2 regions of the Streptomyces sp. NPDC050759 genome follow, and region 1 is predicted to be linked to the other one. Evidence: predicted binding sites of a transcription regulator. Region 1 holds the regulator's gene; the other holds the start of a gene.

What was found. Region 1 encodes HspR, which represses chaperone genes until heat shock. Its sites were predicted from a motif close to TTGAGNNNNNNNNNCTCAA; they were not measured.
Region 2: the regulator HspR is predicted to act here: its motif matches at 2,061-2,079, upstream of lon (endopeptidase La).

What each region holds. Positions count from the first base shown of each region.
Region 1 is NZ_JBITGI010000005.1:457,332-463,881, forward strand. Features, by position in the region: gene grpE (nucleotide exchange factor GrpE) at 1-78, shown strand, start outside; gene dnaJ (molecular chaperone DnaJ) at 124-1,305, shown strand; gene ACIBJB_RS18635 (heat shock protein transcriptional repressor HspR) at 1,311-1,757, shown strand; gene ACIBJB_RS18640 (fibronectin type III domain-containing protein) at 1,810-3,459, opposite strand; gene ACIBJB_RS18645 (sugar ABC transporter substrate-binding protein) at 3,700-4,803, shown strand; gene ACIBJB_RS18650 (transglutaminase domain-containing protein) at 4,871-5,725, opposite strand; gene ACIBJB_RS18655 (alpha-E domain-containing protein) at 5,728-6,550, opposite strand, start outside.
Region 2 is NZ_JBITGI010000024.1:13,795-20,344, forward strand. Features, by position in the region: gene ACIBJB_RS42855 (GNAT family N-acetyltransferase) at 1-470, opposite strand, end outside; gene ACIBJB_RS42860 (GNAT family N-acetyltransferase) at 467-1,162, opposite strand; gene ACIBJB_RS42865 (GNAT family N-acetyltransferase) at 1,266-1,922, opposite strand; gene lon (endopeptidase La) at 2,102-4,516, shown strand; gene ACIBJB_RS42875 (lysozyme) at 4,617-5,459, opposite strand; gene ACIBJB_RS42880 (MarR family winged helix-turn-helix transcriptional regulator) at 5,694-6,188, shown strand.

The DNA.
Region 1 (6,550 bases):
CCGGGCGCGCAGACGGTCAAGGCCGAGGACGGTTCCGAGGCCGGCGACGACAAGGACAACGGCCCTGAGGAGGGCTGAGGTCGAAGAGAACGATCGGGACACCGGAAAGGGGGCGCGTCGAGGATGAGCACCAAGGACTTCATCGAGAAGGACTACTACAAGGTCCTCGGCGTCCCCAAGGACGCCACCGAGGCCGAGATCAAGAAGGCGTACCGCAAGCTCGCCCGCGAGTTCCACCCGGACGCCAACAAGGGCAACACCAAGGCCGAGGAGCGCTTCAAGGAGATCTCCGAGGCGAACGACGTCCTCGGTGACCCCAAGAAGCGCAAGGAGTACGACGAGGCCCGCGCCCTGTTCGGCAACGGCGGCTTCCGCCCGGGGCCGGCCGGCGCGGGCGGCTCCTTCAACTTCGACCTGGGCGACCTCTTCGGAGGCGGCGCCCAGGGCGGGGGCCAGGGAGCCGGCGGCTTCGGCGGCGGACTCGGAGACGTCTTCGGGGGCCTGTTCAACCGGGGCAGCTCCGGAACTACGCGCGTCCAGCCCAGGCGCGGCCAGGACATCGACACCGAGGTCACCCTCAGCTTCACCGAGGCGATCGAGGGTGCGACGGTCCCGCTCAGGATGTCCTCGCAGGCCCCCTGCAAGGCCTGCTCGGGCACCGGCGACGCCAACGGCAACCCGCGCGTGTGCCCGACGTGCGTGGGCACCGGCCAGGTGGCGAGGGGCTCCGGCGGAGGGTTCTCCCTCACGGACCCCTGCCCGGACTGCAAGGGCCGCGGCCTGATCGCGGAGAACCCCTGCGAGATCTGCAAGGGCTCCGGGCGGGCGAAGTCCTCCCGCACCATGCAGGTCCGTATCCCGGCCGGAGTGTCTGACAGCCAGCGGATCCGGCTGCGCGGAAAGGGGGCACCGGGTGAACGCGGCGGCCCCGCGGGCGACTTGTACGTCACCGTGCACGTCGACGCGCACCCCGTCTTCGGCCGCAAGGGCGACAACCTCACGGTGACGGTCCCGGTGACCTTCTCCGAGGCGGCGCTCGGCGGCGAGGTCAGGGTGCCGACGCTGAACGGCCCCGCCGTCACGCTGAAACTGCCCCCGGGCACGCCCAACGGCCGCACCATGCGGGCGCGGGGCAAGGGCGCGGTCCGCAAGGACGGCACCCGGGGCGATCTGCTGGTCACCGTCGAGGTGAGTGTCCCGACCGAGCTGTCGGGGAAGGCTCGTGACGCGCTCGAGGCGTATCGCGAGGCGACCGTGGGTGAGGACCCACGGGCGGAGCTGTTCCAGGCCGCGAAGGGAGCTTGATCGAGATGGACGGTCGTCGACGCAACCCGTATGAACTGACCGAGGAGACCCCGGTCTACGTCATTTCGGTGGCGGCCCAGCTGTCCGGACTGCATCCGCAGACGCTGCGTCAGTACGACCGTCTGGGCCTGGTGTCCCCGGACCGCACCGCGGGCCGGGGCCGGCGCTACTCGGCCCGCGACATCGAACTGCTGCGCCAGGTGCAGCAGTTGTCGCAGGACGAGGGCGTCAACCTGGCCGGGATCAAGCGGATCATCGAACTGGAGAACCAGGTCGCCGCCCTGCAGTCCCGGGTGGCCGAGCTCCAGGCGGCCGTCGAGGGGGCCGCGGCGGCCATGCAGCAGCGTGAGGCGGCGGTGCACGCGTCGTACCGCCGTGACCTGGTGCCGTACCAGGAGGTCCAGCAGACCAGCGCGCTGGTGGTGTGGCGGCCGAAGAAGGCCAGGGACTAGGCAGACAGGGGAAAGGGCCCGGAGATCTCTCCGGGCCCTTTCCCCTGTGCGGTCAACGGCCGCTGAAGAACTCCACGGAGGCGCTCTGCGTGCCCTGGCGGCCGTAGGCGTCCACGGCGTACACCTCGGCGACGCAGGGGCCGTTCCAGGGGGCCGTCCAGGAGAGGGTGCCGGTGGTGGAGAACTGGGTGCCGCTGTCGCCGCAGGCGCCCGAGATCTCCCACGCGTAGCCCTTCAGGACGCGTCCCTCGTCACCCGTGCCGGGGGCCGCGGTGACCTGGATGGGGGCGCGTGCCGGTACCCCGTTCGTGACCAGGGTCAGCTTCGGCGCGGCCGGCCCGGTCGCGGTGGCCGGGGTGAGCCGGTCGACGGTGACCTCGGTGGAGGGCACCGAGTCGGCGCCCTGGGCGTCGACGGCGGCCACGTAGTAGAAGGCCTTGCCCTTCGGGGCGGAGGTGTCCTCGTACGACGTGCCGGGCGCGGTGCCCAGCAGGCTCCAGGCGCCGTTGACCTCGGTACGCCGGTAGACGCGGTAGCCCGTGGCACCGTCGGCCGCGGCCCACGCGAGAGCGGTGGCCGCGTCGGCGGGCGTGCCGGTGACTCCGGTCGGCGCGGGCACGGTCGAGGCGACCGGACGGGTGACCGTGGCCGGCTCGGAGACCGGCGCGAAGTTCCCGGCCGTGTCGACGGCCTGCACCTTGTACGCGTACGCCGTCCCGGCGTCCGCCGTCACGTCCGTCCAGGAGGTACCCCAGACCGGCTCGGGCCCGTCGGGGTCGGACTGTCCCACGGGCGCGCCCCACACGTCGTAGTGGTCGACATCCTTCGACGAGGACGCCTGCCACGTCAGCGAGTTGCCCGCCGTGGTGCCCAGCCCCGTCACCCCGGTGGCCGCCGCGGGTGCGGTCCGGTCGGCGGTCACCACGGCCTGGTCGGCGGTGCCGCCCGACTCGTTGCCCGCCTTGTCGTAGGCGCGGACCTCGTAGTAGTACGTGTCGCCGGTCACCGGAAGGGCGCTGTCGGTGTACGACGCCGAGGTGGTCGTCGTGAGCGGCTTGCTGCCGAAGGAGGTGCCCTTCAGGCGCCGGTAGACCCGGTAGCCGGCGAGGTCCATCTCCTTGTTCTTCGCCCAGGTGACCTTGGCCTTGCCTGTGGCGTTGTCGTACGACACCGAAGTGCCGGTCGGGACCAGCGGCCTGACCTTGTCGACGTCGGCGGAGGTGCGGGGCGCGTAGGTGACCTTGACCTTGGCGGCGCCGGTGAAGTTGGCGTAGTCGATCCGCAGGGTGTGCTTGCCGGACGGGATCGTCACGTTCGCGGTCTTCTTGACCGTGGTGGAGACGTTCTTCCACAGGTCGATCCTGCGGACGCCGTCGACGTAGACGCGGATGCCGTCCAGGCCGGTGGCGCTGAGCGCGAAGGGCCCGCCGGAGCCGAAGTCGCGGGTCACGGTCCAGCGGACGCCGAAGTTGTCCTTCGGCAGGCCGGAGACGGGGGCGCCGCTCCAGCTCTGGTCGATCGCGGTGTCGCAGTCGGTCTTCTTCGGGGTGCCGGACAGGCTCGTGTTCGCGTAGAACTGCCGCTTGAACACGGGCGAGGCACACGACACGGCCGCCGAGGCGGGGGCCGCCGTCAGGGTGACGAGGGTGCCGGCGGTGGCGAGGACGACGGCGGCTGCGGTCGTCCGTCTGGCTGACTTCATTCGATCCTCTGGTCGTACGGGGAACAGCAGTTGTGCGGCTGCTGTGATCACGACTCGCCAGGTGTGAAGTTGGTTGTACTAGTGTTCGCGCCAAGTCTTCACACCATCGGCGGAGAGTGGCGTTGCGCACTCGTTAAGTGATTCCGCTTGACGTCGTTGGGCGGCCCCGCGTTGTCTTTTCAGACACATGGGCCGCAATGCCGCGCCCGCGTCCGGAAAGCACCAGAAGTGAGCAGCCCCATGCGTCGTATCGCCATAGCCGTGGCCGCGTCCACGATGACCCTCTCGCTGGCCGCCTGCGGGGCGCTCGGCGCCGCGAGCGGGAGCGAGGCGAGCCCGACCAAGGGTGACGACATCACCGTGGGTGTGCTGATGCCGGAGAAGACGAACACCCGCTACGAGGAGTTCGACTACCCGATCATCCAGCGGAAGGTCGCCGAGCTCACGGACAAGAAGGGCAAGACCCTCTACGCCAACGGCGAGGCGGACGCCAAGAAGCAGGCCACCCAGATGCAGCAGATGATCGACGAGAAGGTCGACGTCATCCTGCTGGACGCCGTGGACTCGCACGCCATCGCGGACATGGTGACGAAGGCCAAGGACGCGGGCATTCCGGTCATCGCCTACGACCGCCTCGCCGAGGGCCCGATCGACGCGTACGTCTCCTTCGACAACGAACTCGTCGGCGAGGTGCAGGGCCGCTCCCTCGTCGAGGCGCTCGGCTCGGGCATCGACACCTCCGACAAGATCGTCATGATCAACGGCTCGCCCTCCGACCCGAACGCCGGACAGTTCAAGGCGGGCGCGATGTCCGAACTCAACGGCAAGGTGACGATCGGCGAGACCTACGACGTCGACGGCTGGAAGCCGGAGACCGCCCAGAAGGACATGGCCGAGGCGATCAGCTCGCTCGGCAAGGGCAACATCAAGGCCGTCTACTCCGCCAACGACGCCATGGCCGGCGCCGCCATCCAGGCGATGGAGGACGCGGGCATGACGAACATCCCGCCGATCACCGGCCAGGACGCGGAGCTGGCCGCGGTGCAGCGGATCGTCTCGGGCGAGCAGTACATGAGCGTCTACAAGCCGTACCCGGGCGAGGCGGAGGCCGCCGCCGAGATGGCCGTCATGAAGGTCCAGGGCAAGGGCATCCAGTTCGACGCCCTCGCCACGGACAGCGTCGACAGCCCTACGAACAAGAACATCCCGGCCCAGCTCGTCCAGGTCGTCGCCCTGACGAAGGACAACATCAAGAGCACGGTCGTCAAGGACGGCATCTACACGATCAAGGACATCTGCACCGCGCAGTTCAAGAGCGACTGCGCGGCGGCGGGCCTGAAGTAGCCGTACCGGGGCGGAGGGAACCGGAACCCCCCGGAAACTCCCTCCGCCCGCCCGCCCGCCCGCCCGCTCACGCCACCCGCGTGAACTCCACCGTGACCTCCGGCGATCCGCCGGGTACGCCCCGGTAGACGCCCTTGTGGGGCGTCACGTCGTCGTAGTCGCGCCCCCGGGCCACCACCACGTGGGACTCGTCGGCGCGGACGCGGTTGGTGGGGTCGTAGCCGCACCAGTCGCCCGCCCAGTACTCGATCCAGGCATGGCTCTCCCCGGCGACGGGCCGGTGGAGTTCGGCGTCGCGTTCCGGGTGGAGGTAGCCGGAGACATAGCGGGCCGGGAGGCCGGCACCCCGCAGCAGGGCGACGGTGAGATGGGTGATGTCCTGGCAGACGCCGGCGCCCTGCTCCCAGGCCTCCGCGGGCGAGGTGTTCACGCTGGTCGTGCCGGGGAGGTACGACACCCGGTCGGCGACCAGCGCCGACACCGCGACCGCCGTCTCGTGCGGGTCGAGGCCGGCCGCCGCCTTCCGGGCCTTCTTGATCAGCTTCGGCGGGACCGTCGTACGGCCCGTCGGGCTCGCGAACTCCAACAGGCGGGACCCCGCGACGCGTTCGGCCACCTCGTCCCATGTGGGCGCGGCCGGCAGCGGCTCCGGGCGGGACGTCTCGACCAGGCTGGAGGCCGTGATGGTGAGATGGCCGTGCGGGTCCATCAGGTCGAAGCCGGTGACCTGGGTGCCCCAGTAGTCCCAGTACGACCAGGTGGGCGTGGTCGGGTTGACGGTGACCCGGGCGTCCAGGGTGGTCTGGGCGGGCAGCGTCAGCGGGGTCATGCGGACCTCGTTGTGGGACGAGGCCACGGGCTGGGCGTACGAGACCTTCGTGGTGTGCTTGATCCGGAGGCGGCGGGATGCGGGGGTGGTCATGCTCACGCTCTTTCCTGGGCCCACTCGACGGGCCCCTGGTACGGGAAGAACCGCTCCGCCACCGCCTCCGCGGAGGCCATGCACGCGGTTTGCAGGTCCCCGAGCAGCAGCGGGAGTTGCTCCTCCAGGGCGTGCAGGTCGAGGTATTCCAGACGGGTGCGCATCCGGCCGATCGGGCGGCGCGCGGGGTCCTGGCGGGGCCGGCCGAGTGCGGTCAGGCACTCCTCCGCCGTCGTCAGCGCGTGCAGCGCGGAGCGCGGGAAGTCGCGGTCCAGGAGCAGGAATTCGGCGACGCGCGGGGTGTCGCCGAAACCGCCGTACACGCGCGCGTACGCCTCGTCGGCGCCCGAGGCGCTCAGCAGGGTCGGCCAGTCGGGCGCGTGGGGCGCGTCCAGGACCCGGACCGACAGCAGCCGTACGGTCATGTCCACCCGTTCCAGGCTGCGGCCCAGCACGACGAAACGCCAGCTGTCGTCGCGGCTCATGGTGGAGTCGGCGAGACCGAAGAAGAGCGCCGCGCGCCGCCGTACGAGTTCCAGATAGGCGTAGGGGCCGGTACGGCGGGCCGCGAGCCGCTGGTCGGCCAGCGCGTGCCAGGTGGAGTTCAGGCACTCCCACATCTCCGAGGAGACGGCCTCACGGGCGCTGCGGGCGTTCAGCCGGGCCGCGCCGAGGGCGCCCTCGATGGAGCAGGTCGAGCGGGCGTCGAAGGCGAGCTGGTCGAGGACCTGCTGCATGTCGACCCGGGTGCCGCCCGCGTCGACGCCGAGGATCGCGTACAGCGACCGGCAGGCCACGTCCTCGTCGCGCCACGGGTCCTCCAGC
Region 2 (6,550 bases), on a different contig from region 1:
GCGAGCCAGCTCCGGTCCTGGCCCCACACCGCGGACTCCATGACGGCGATCCGGCGCATGTCCGCGTCCGCCGTGACGCGGCGCACGCTGACGCCTTCCGGCGGCGCGGGCTGTTGTACGGCCATCTCGGCGGCCCGGCCGACCAGTACCGACTCCCGCTCCTCGGGCACGAAACCGGCCGCGCGGAGCCGTTCGGTGAGGTCGGCCGGGGTGTCGTGGGAGCGGGTCTTCCATTCGACGGCCTCGCCGCGCGCCGCGAAGAAGTCACATTGCCGCGCGATGAGTTCGTCGAGGGCGCCACCGTCGACGCCGAGGTCGCGCGGGCCGCTCACGAACCCGCGGAACTGGCCGACGATCCTGAGCAGCGGTCCGTCCTGCTCGTACGTCACCCCTGTGGGCGGGGTCGGGGGAGCGCCGCGCATCTGGTCGTCGTAGGCGGAGAGGAGGGGCTGGATGTCGGTGGTGGTCATAGTCGTTCGTTCCCCCGGTCGTCTCGGTCGTCTCGGTCGTCTGGGTGGTCTCGGTCGTTCTGGTCGTCGCCCCGCACGCGCGCGTGGAGGTGCTGGTCGTGCCGGCCGTCCGCGTGGAGGAGGGCGTGGCGCATGGTGCCCTCCAGCCGGAAGCCGGCCTTCTCCGCGACCCGGCAGGAGACCTCGTTGGTGACGGCGTGGCAGAGGGTGAGGCGGTGCAGGCCGAGATCGTGCAGCGCCCAGTCGGTGAGCCGACGGGCGGCCTCGACCGCGATGCCGGTGCCGCGGCCGGCGGGCAGCACCCAGTAGGCGATCTCGGCGTGGCCCCGGTCGAGGTCGACGTCGATCCAGGCGGCGAGGCCGAGGATGTCGCCGGGGCCGGGGTTTGTGGCGTGCTCGTCCGGCGGATCGCCGGCGCGGTCGATGCGGGTGCTCGTCAGGACGTCCGCCCCTTCGCCGCCCCCGTCCTTGCGCGCAACCGCCCAGACCGCCGCTGTCTCCCTCTGCCACCGCTCCCCCATCCGCCCGATACGCGCGCGTGCCTCGTCCTCGGTCAGCGTCGGCAGGAGGTTCCAGCGACTGATGGCCGGATCGTGGCTCGCGGCCACCAGGGCACCGGCGTCCGTCATGCGCCAGGGCCGGAGTTCCAGGCCGCCGGGAAGAGCCAGGACCGGCTGGGTGTTGTCCGCCATGCGGCCGGCGGGAACCACCGGAGGTATCGGGGCGATCACCGGCGCAGCATGACAGAGGCCGTCTCCGGTCGCCTCCGGGTTTTCCGCGGGCGCCGACGGACGGTCACCCGGCGTTCGGTCCCACGAACTTCGCACTGGTGAGCGGAGCTTCCACATGCCAGCCCAGAGACTCGTACAGCCCCCGCCCCGCCGGCGTTCCCGCGAGGACGCCGGTCTCGGCACCCGTGTCGGTCGCCATGGCCTGGAGCGTGCGCATGACGACGCTGCCCAGTCCCCGGCGCCGATGGGCGGCCACGGTCTCGATCTGGTCGAAGACGGCGGTCGCGCCGGTCGGAGCGACCTGACCGCGCGCCGCGAGGGAACCGTCGGGCGCGGCGACGAGTACGCGGGTGACGCCGCCGACGGACCAGGTGCGCAGCCGGTATCCGTCGGGGGCGGTGGTCCGTCGCGCCGGGGCGGTCAGCGGGACCGTCATCAGCCAAGCCGGCTCGGGATCCACCCACCAGCCCTCGTCCAGCCAGCGTCCGACGACCTCCGGGTCCTGGAACACCTTGAGCCACACCCCGGCCCCCGTCACCCCGCCCGCCACCTTGCGCACGACTTCCTCGTCCACGTCGTCGCCCAGCGCGTCGAACACGTGCCGCGACACCTGCGCGACCTGCCCCACGTCCACGGTGAAACCCCACGGCTCACGCTCCGGAGCCGCCGCCCCGCGGGACACGACCCAGCCGGTCACCCACGCCTGTACGACTCCGTCCACGGCATCCCCCTGTAATGGTCACTCGCAGTATGGGTCTATTACTGGATGACCATAGGTCCCGAACCGTAGATTCCGGCAGCCGTGATCGCCGACAGCGAACAGGCAAGCGGCTGGGGAACATTCGAAGGCCACTGTGCATTGAGTCGGCATAGCTCAACTTGACTGCCTAAGGGGAGATCATGGCTTCGACGTCCACACCGCTCACCCTGCCCGTGCTGCCGCTCGACGACGAGGTCGTGCTGCCCGGAATGGTGGTTCCGCTGGACCTGAACGACACCGACGTACGCGCCGCGGTGGAGGCCGCCCAGGCCGCCGCCCGCTCGGAACCCGGAAAGCCGAAGGTTCTTCTGGTGCCACGCATCGACGGCGAATACGCCGGCACCGGTGTGCTCGGCACCATCGAGCAGGTCGGCCGGCTGGCCGACGGCGATCCCGGCGCGCTCATCCGCGGCCGGAGCAGGGTGAAGATCGGTGCGGGGACCACCGGCCCGGGCGCCGCCCTGTGGGTCGAGGGGACCACGGTCGACCAGACCGTCCCCGAACCGCTGCCCGGTCACGTCACCGAACTGGTCAAGGAGTACAAGGCCCTCGCCACCGCCTGGCTGCGCAAGCGCGGCGCCTGGCAGGTCGTCGACCGGGTGCAGGCCATCGACGACGTCTCCACCCTTGCCGACAACTCCGGTTACTCGCCCTTCCTGAGCACCGAGCAGAAGGTCGAACTGCTGGAGACCGCCGACCCGGTCACCCGCCTCAAGCTCGCCACCCAGCAGCTCCGCGACCACCTCGCCGAGCAGGACGTCGCCGAGACCATCGCCAAGGACGTCCAGGAGGGCGTCGACAAGCAGCAGCGGGAGTTCCTGCTCCGCCGTCAGCTGGAAGCCGTACGCAAGGAACTGCGCGAGCTCAACGGCGAACAGGAGGGCGAGGAGTCCGACGACTACCGCGCCCGCGTGGAGGCCGCCGACCTGCCCGAGAAGGTGCGGGAAGCCGCCCTCAAGGAGGTCGACAAGCTGGAGCGGTCCAGCGACCAGTCCCCGGAGGGCTCCTGGATCCGGACCTGGCTGGACACGGTCCTCGAACTGCCGTGGAACGAACGGACCGAGGACGCCTACGACATCCAGGGCGCCCAGGCGATCCTCGACGCCGAGCACGCGGGTCTCGAGGACGTGAAGGAGCGGATCACCGAGTACCTGGCGGTGCGCAAGCGCCGCAGCGAGCGGGGGCTGGGTGTCGTCGGCGGCCGGCGCGGCGGTGCGGTCCTGGCCCTCGTCGGGCCGCCCGGCGTCGGCAAGACCAGCCTCGGGGAATCCGTGGCCCACGCCATGGGCCGCAAGTTCGTCCGCGTCGCCCTCGGCGGCGTACGGGACGAGGCGGAGATCCGCGGCCACCGGCGGACGTACGTCGGCGCGCTGCCCGGCCGGATCGTTCGGGCGATCAAGGAGGCCGGGTCGATGAACCCGGTGGTCCTGCTCGACGAGATCGACAAGGTGGGCTCCGACTACCGCGGCGACCCCGCGGCGGCCCTCCTGGAGGTCCTGGACCCGGCGCAGAACCACACCTTCCGCGACCACTACCTCGAGGTCGAGCTCGACCTGTCGGACGTCGTCTTCCTCGCCACGGCCAACGTGCTGGAGGCGATCCCGGAGGCGCTGCTCGACCGGATGGAGCTGGTCCGGCTCGACGGGTACACCGAGGACGAGAAGATCGTCATCGCCCGTGACCACCTGCTCCCGCGTCAGCTCGAGCGGGCGGGACTGGAAAAGGACGAGGTCGTCATCGACGAGAGCGCGCTGCGCAAGCTCGCCGGCGAGTACACCCGCGAGGCGGGCGTCCGCACCCTGGAGCGGTCCATCGCGAGGCTGCTGCGCAAGGTGGCGGCCCAGCACGAACTGGGCGAACGGGAGCTGCCGTTCACCGTCACGGACGAGGAGCTGCGCGGTCTGATCGGCCGGCCGCACCACGTGCCCGAGTCGGCCCAGGACCCGGCGGAGCGCCGTACGGCGGTCCCCGGGGTGGCGACCGGACTCGCGGTCACCGGAGCGGGCGGAGACGTGCTGTTCGTCGAGGCGTCGCTGGCCGACCCGGAGACGGGCGCGGCGGGTCTGACGCTGACCGGCCAGCTGGGTGACGTGATGAAGGAGAGCGCGCAGATCGCGTTGAGCTTCCTGCGGTCGCGCGGCGCGGAGCTCGAACTGCCGGTCGGCGACCTGAAGGACCGGGGCGTGCACATCCACTTCCCGGCGGGCGCGGTCCCGAAGGACGGCCCGAGCGCGGGCGTCACCATGACGACGGCGCTGGCCTCGCTGCTCTCCGGCCGCCTGGTCCGCACGGACGTGGCGATGACGGGCGAGGTCTCGCTGACCGGCCGGGTCCTCCCGATCGGCGGCGTGAAGCAGAAGCTGCTCGCCGCGCACCGCGCCGGGGTGACGACCGTCATCATCCCGAAGCGCAACGAGGCCGACCTGGACGACGTCCCGGCGGAGGTGCTGGAAAAGCTCGACGTCCACGCCGTCACCGACGTCCGCCAGGTCCTGGAGCTGGCGCTGTCCCCGGCGACCAACGGGGCGACGCCGGAGGTTCCGGTGGCGGCGTGAGGCCGTAGTCCTCAGCGGGCTCGGCCCGCGGCTGCCGGATGAGGTGAAGGCCCGGGTTCTCGTGAGGGAGGCCCGGGCCTTCGCCGTACGCCGGAGTGGGTCAGCCGGCGGCGAGCGCCTGTACGCGGTCCAGGGCGCCGTTGAACCGGTCGTGGTCGCCGACCGTCGGGCCGGAGGAGGTGTACTGCCACATGGTGTACGAGCTCCAGCCGGCCGGGAGGGTGCCCGCCGTCGAGGCGTACCGGGCGATCCACAGGGGGTTGGCGGAGAAGCCGCCGTAGTTTCCGGTGCACTGGGTCCACCAGTTGGTGGCCGTGTAGATGACGGCGTTGCGGCCGGTGCGCGCCTTGTACTGGTTCAGGAAGTCGCGGATCCAGGTGACCATCGCGCTCTGCGACTTGCCGAAGCAGGCGTCGCCGTACGGGTTCCACTCGATGTCGAGGGTGCCGGGCAGGGTCCTGCCGTCCCGGTACCAGCCGCCGCCGCTGTCGACGAAGTAGTCGGCCTGCGTCGCGCCGCCGCTGGTGTCCGGGGTGGCGAAGTGGTAGGCGCCGCGGATCATGCCGACGTCGTAGGAGCCGGTGTACTGCCGGCTGAAGTAGGGATTCCTGTAGTACGTCCCCTCGCTCGCCTTGGTGTACGCCCAGCGCACGCCGCTGTTCCACAGGGTCGGCCAGGAGACGTTGCCCTGGTAGCTGGCGACGTCGACGCCCTCCGCCTGGCCGGCGCGGGTACCGGCGGGCAGACCGCCCTGGCCGTCATGCGCTACGACGCCCATTCCCATGTGGGCGGAGCCGCGGGCCGGGGTGGCGGTGGCCTCGGGGGTGTCGGGGGCTTCGGCGGCCGCGACGGCGGCCGGGTGGAGCAGGGAGAACGCGGTGAGCAGGAGTGCGACGAGGAAGCGGCGTCGGGGACGTATCGGTCCGGGTCTGTGCACGGGCATGGCGTGCCTCCGAAGGCTCGGTGATGCTCGGTTGGGGAACACGGGACGGCCGCGCCGCGCTGGCGTGAGCATGCCAGTCGCTGCTCGGCGAAGACGCTTCGTACGACGACGAGGGGTGGGAAGCGGGGCCGGCGGCTGCCGTTGGTCCAGCCCTGCGAAATACTTACGGAGCCGTGGTGATGGCGCAATTTGGCGGAAACCTTTACGACCGGGACATTCAAGGCAGGGGCTGACGTGCACGAAGACGGAAACGGCGGCGGGGGCCGGGGCGGGGCCGACGTGGCGCCGAACGGTGTGGACCAGCCCGGATTCCTCGCACTGGAACGCGAGTTGACCGTCCTGCTGCGCCGCGCCCGGGCCAACCAGGGCGAGATGGCCCGCGAGGTCCACCCCGACCTGGAGTCGGCGGCCTACGGCCTGCTCGTCCGTCTGGATGAATGCGGCCGCCAGCGTGCCACCGAACTGGCCGCGTACATCGGCGTCGGCAAGGCCACGATGTCCCGTCAGCTGCGCGCCCTGGAGGACCTGGGCCTCGTCGCCCGCGCCCCGGACCCGGCGGACGGCCGGGCCTGGCTCGTCGACCTCACACAGGAGGGCCGCTCCCGGGTACAGAGGGTCCGCGACGCGCGCCGGGCCCGGTACGCGGGCCGACTGGCGCACTGGGACCCGGACGAGGTCACCGAACTGGCGAGACTGCTGCACCAGCTGAACCGGGGCATGGAGAAGTAGCCCGCCGGCGCCGGTCGTGTCGTCGCAGGGCGGCAGCCGACCGGGCCATTCCGGAACCCTGGGTGGTCGACGGCGGACGGCCCGAGCGGCGTGCTGGGCGGCGGGGACCGGGAACGCGACCGGGTCATTCCCGGACCCTGGGTGGTCGGCGACGGACGGCCCGATCGGGGTCTCGGCGGCGGGGACCGGAAACCCGCCCGGGTCATTCCCGGACCCTGGGTGGTCGACGGCGGACGGCCCGAGCGGGGTCTCGGCGGCGTGGACCGGGAACCGGTCGTCCGGACGGTCGCCCGGTTGGCAGGCCGCCGCCGGGAGCCGGTCGTGCCGTCGTGGGGCGGCCCTCGATCGGTCGGGCCATTCCC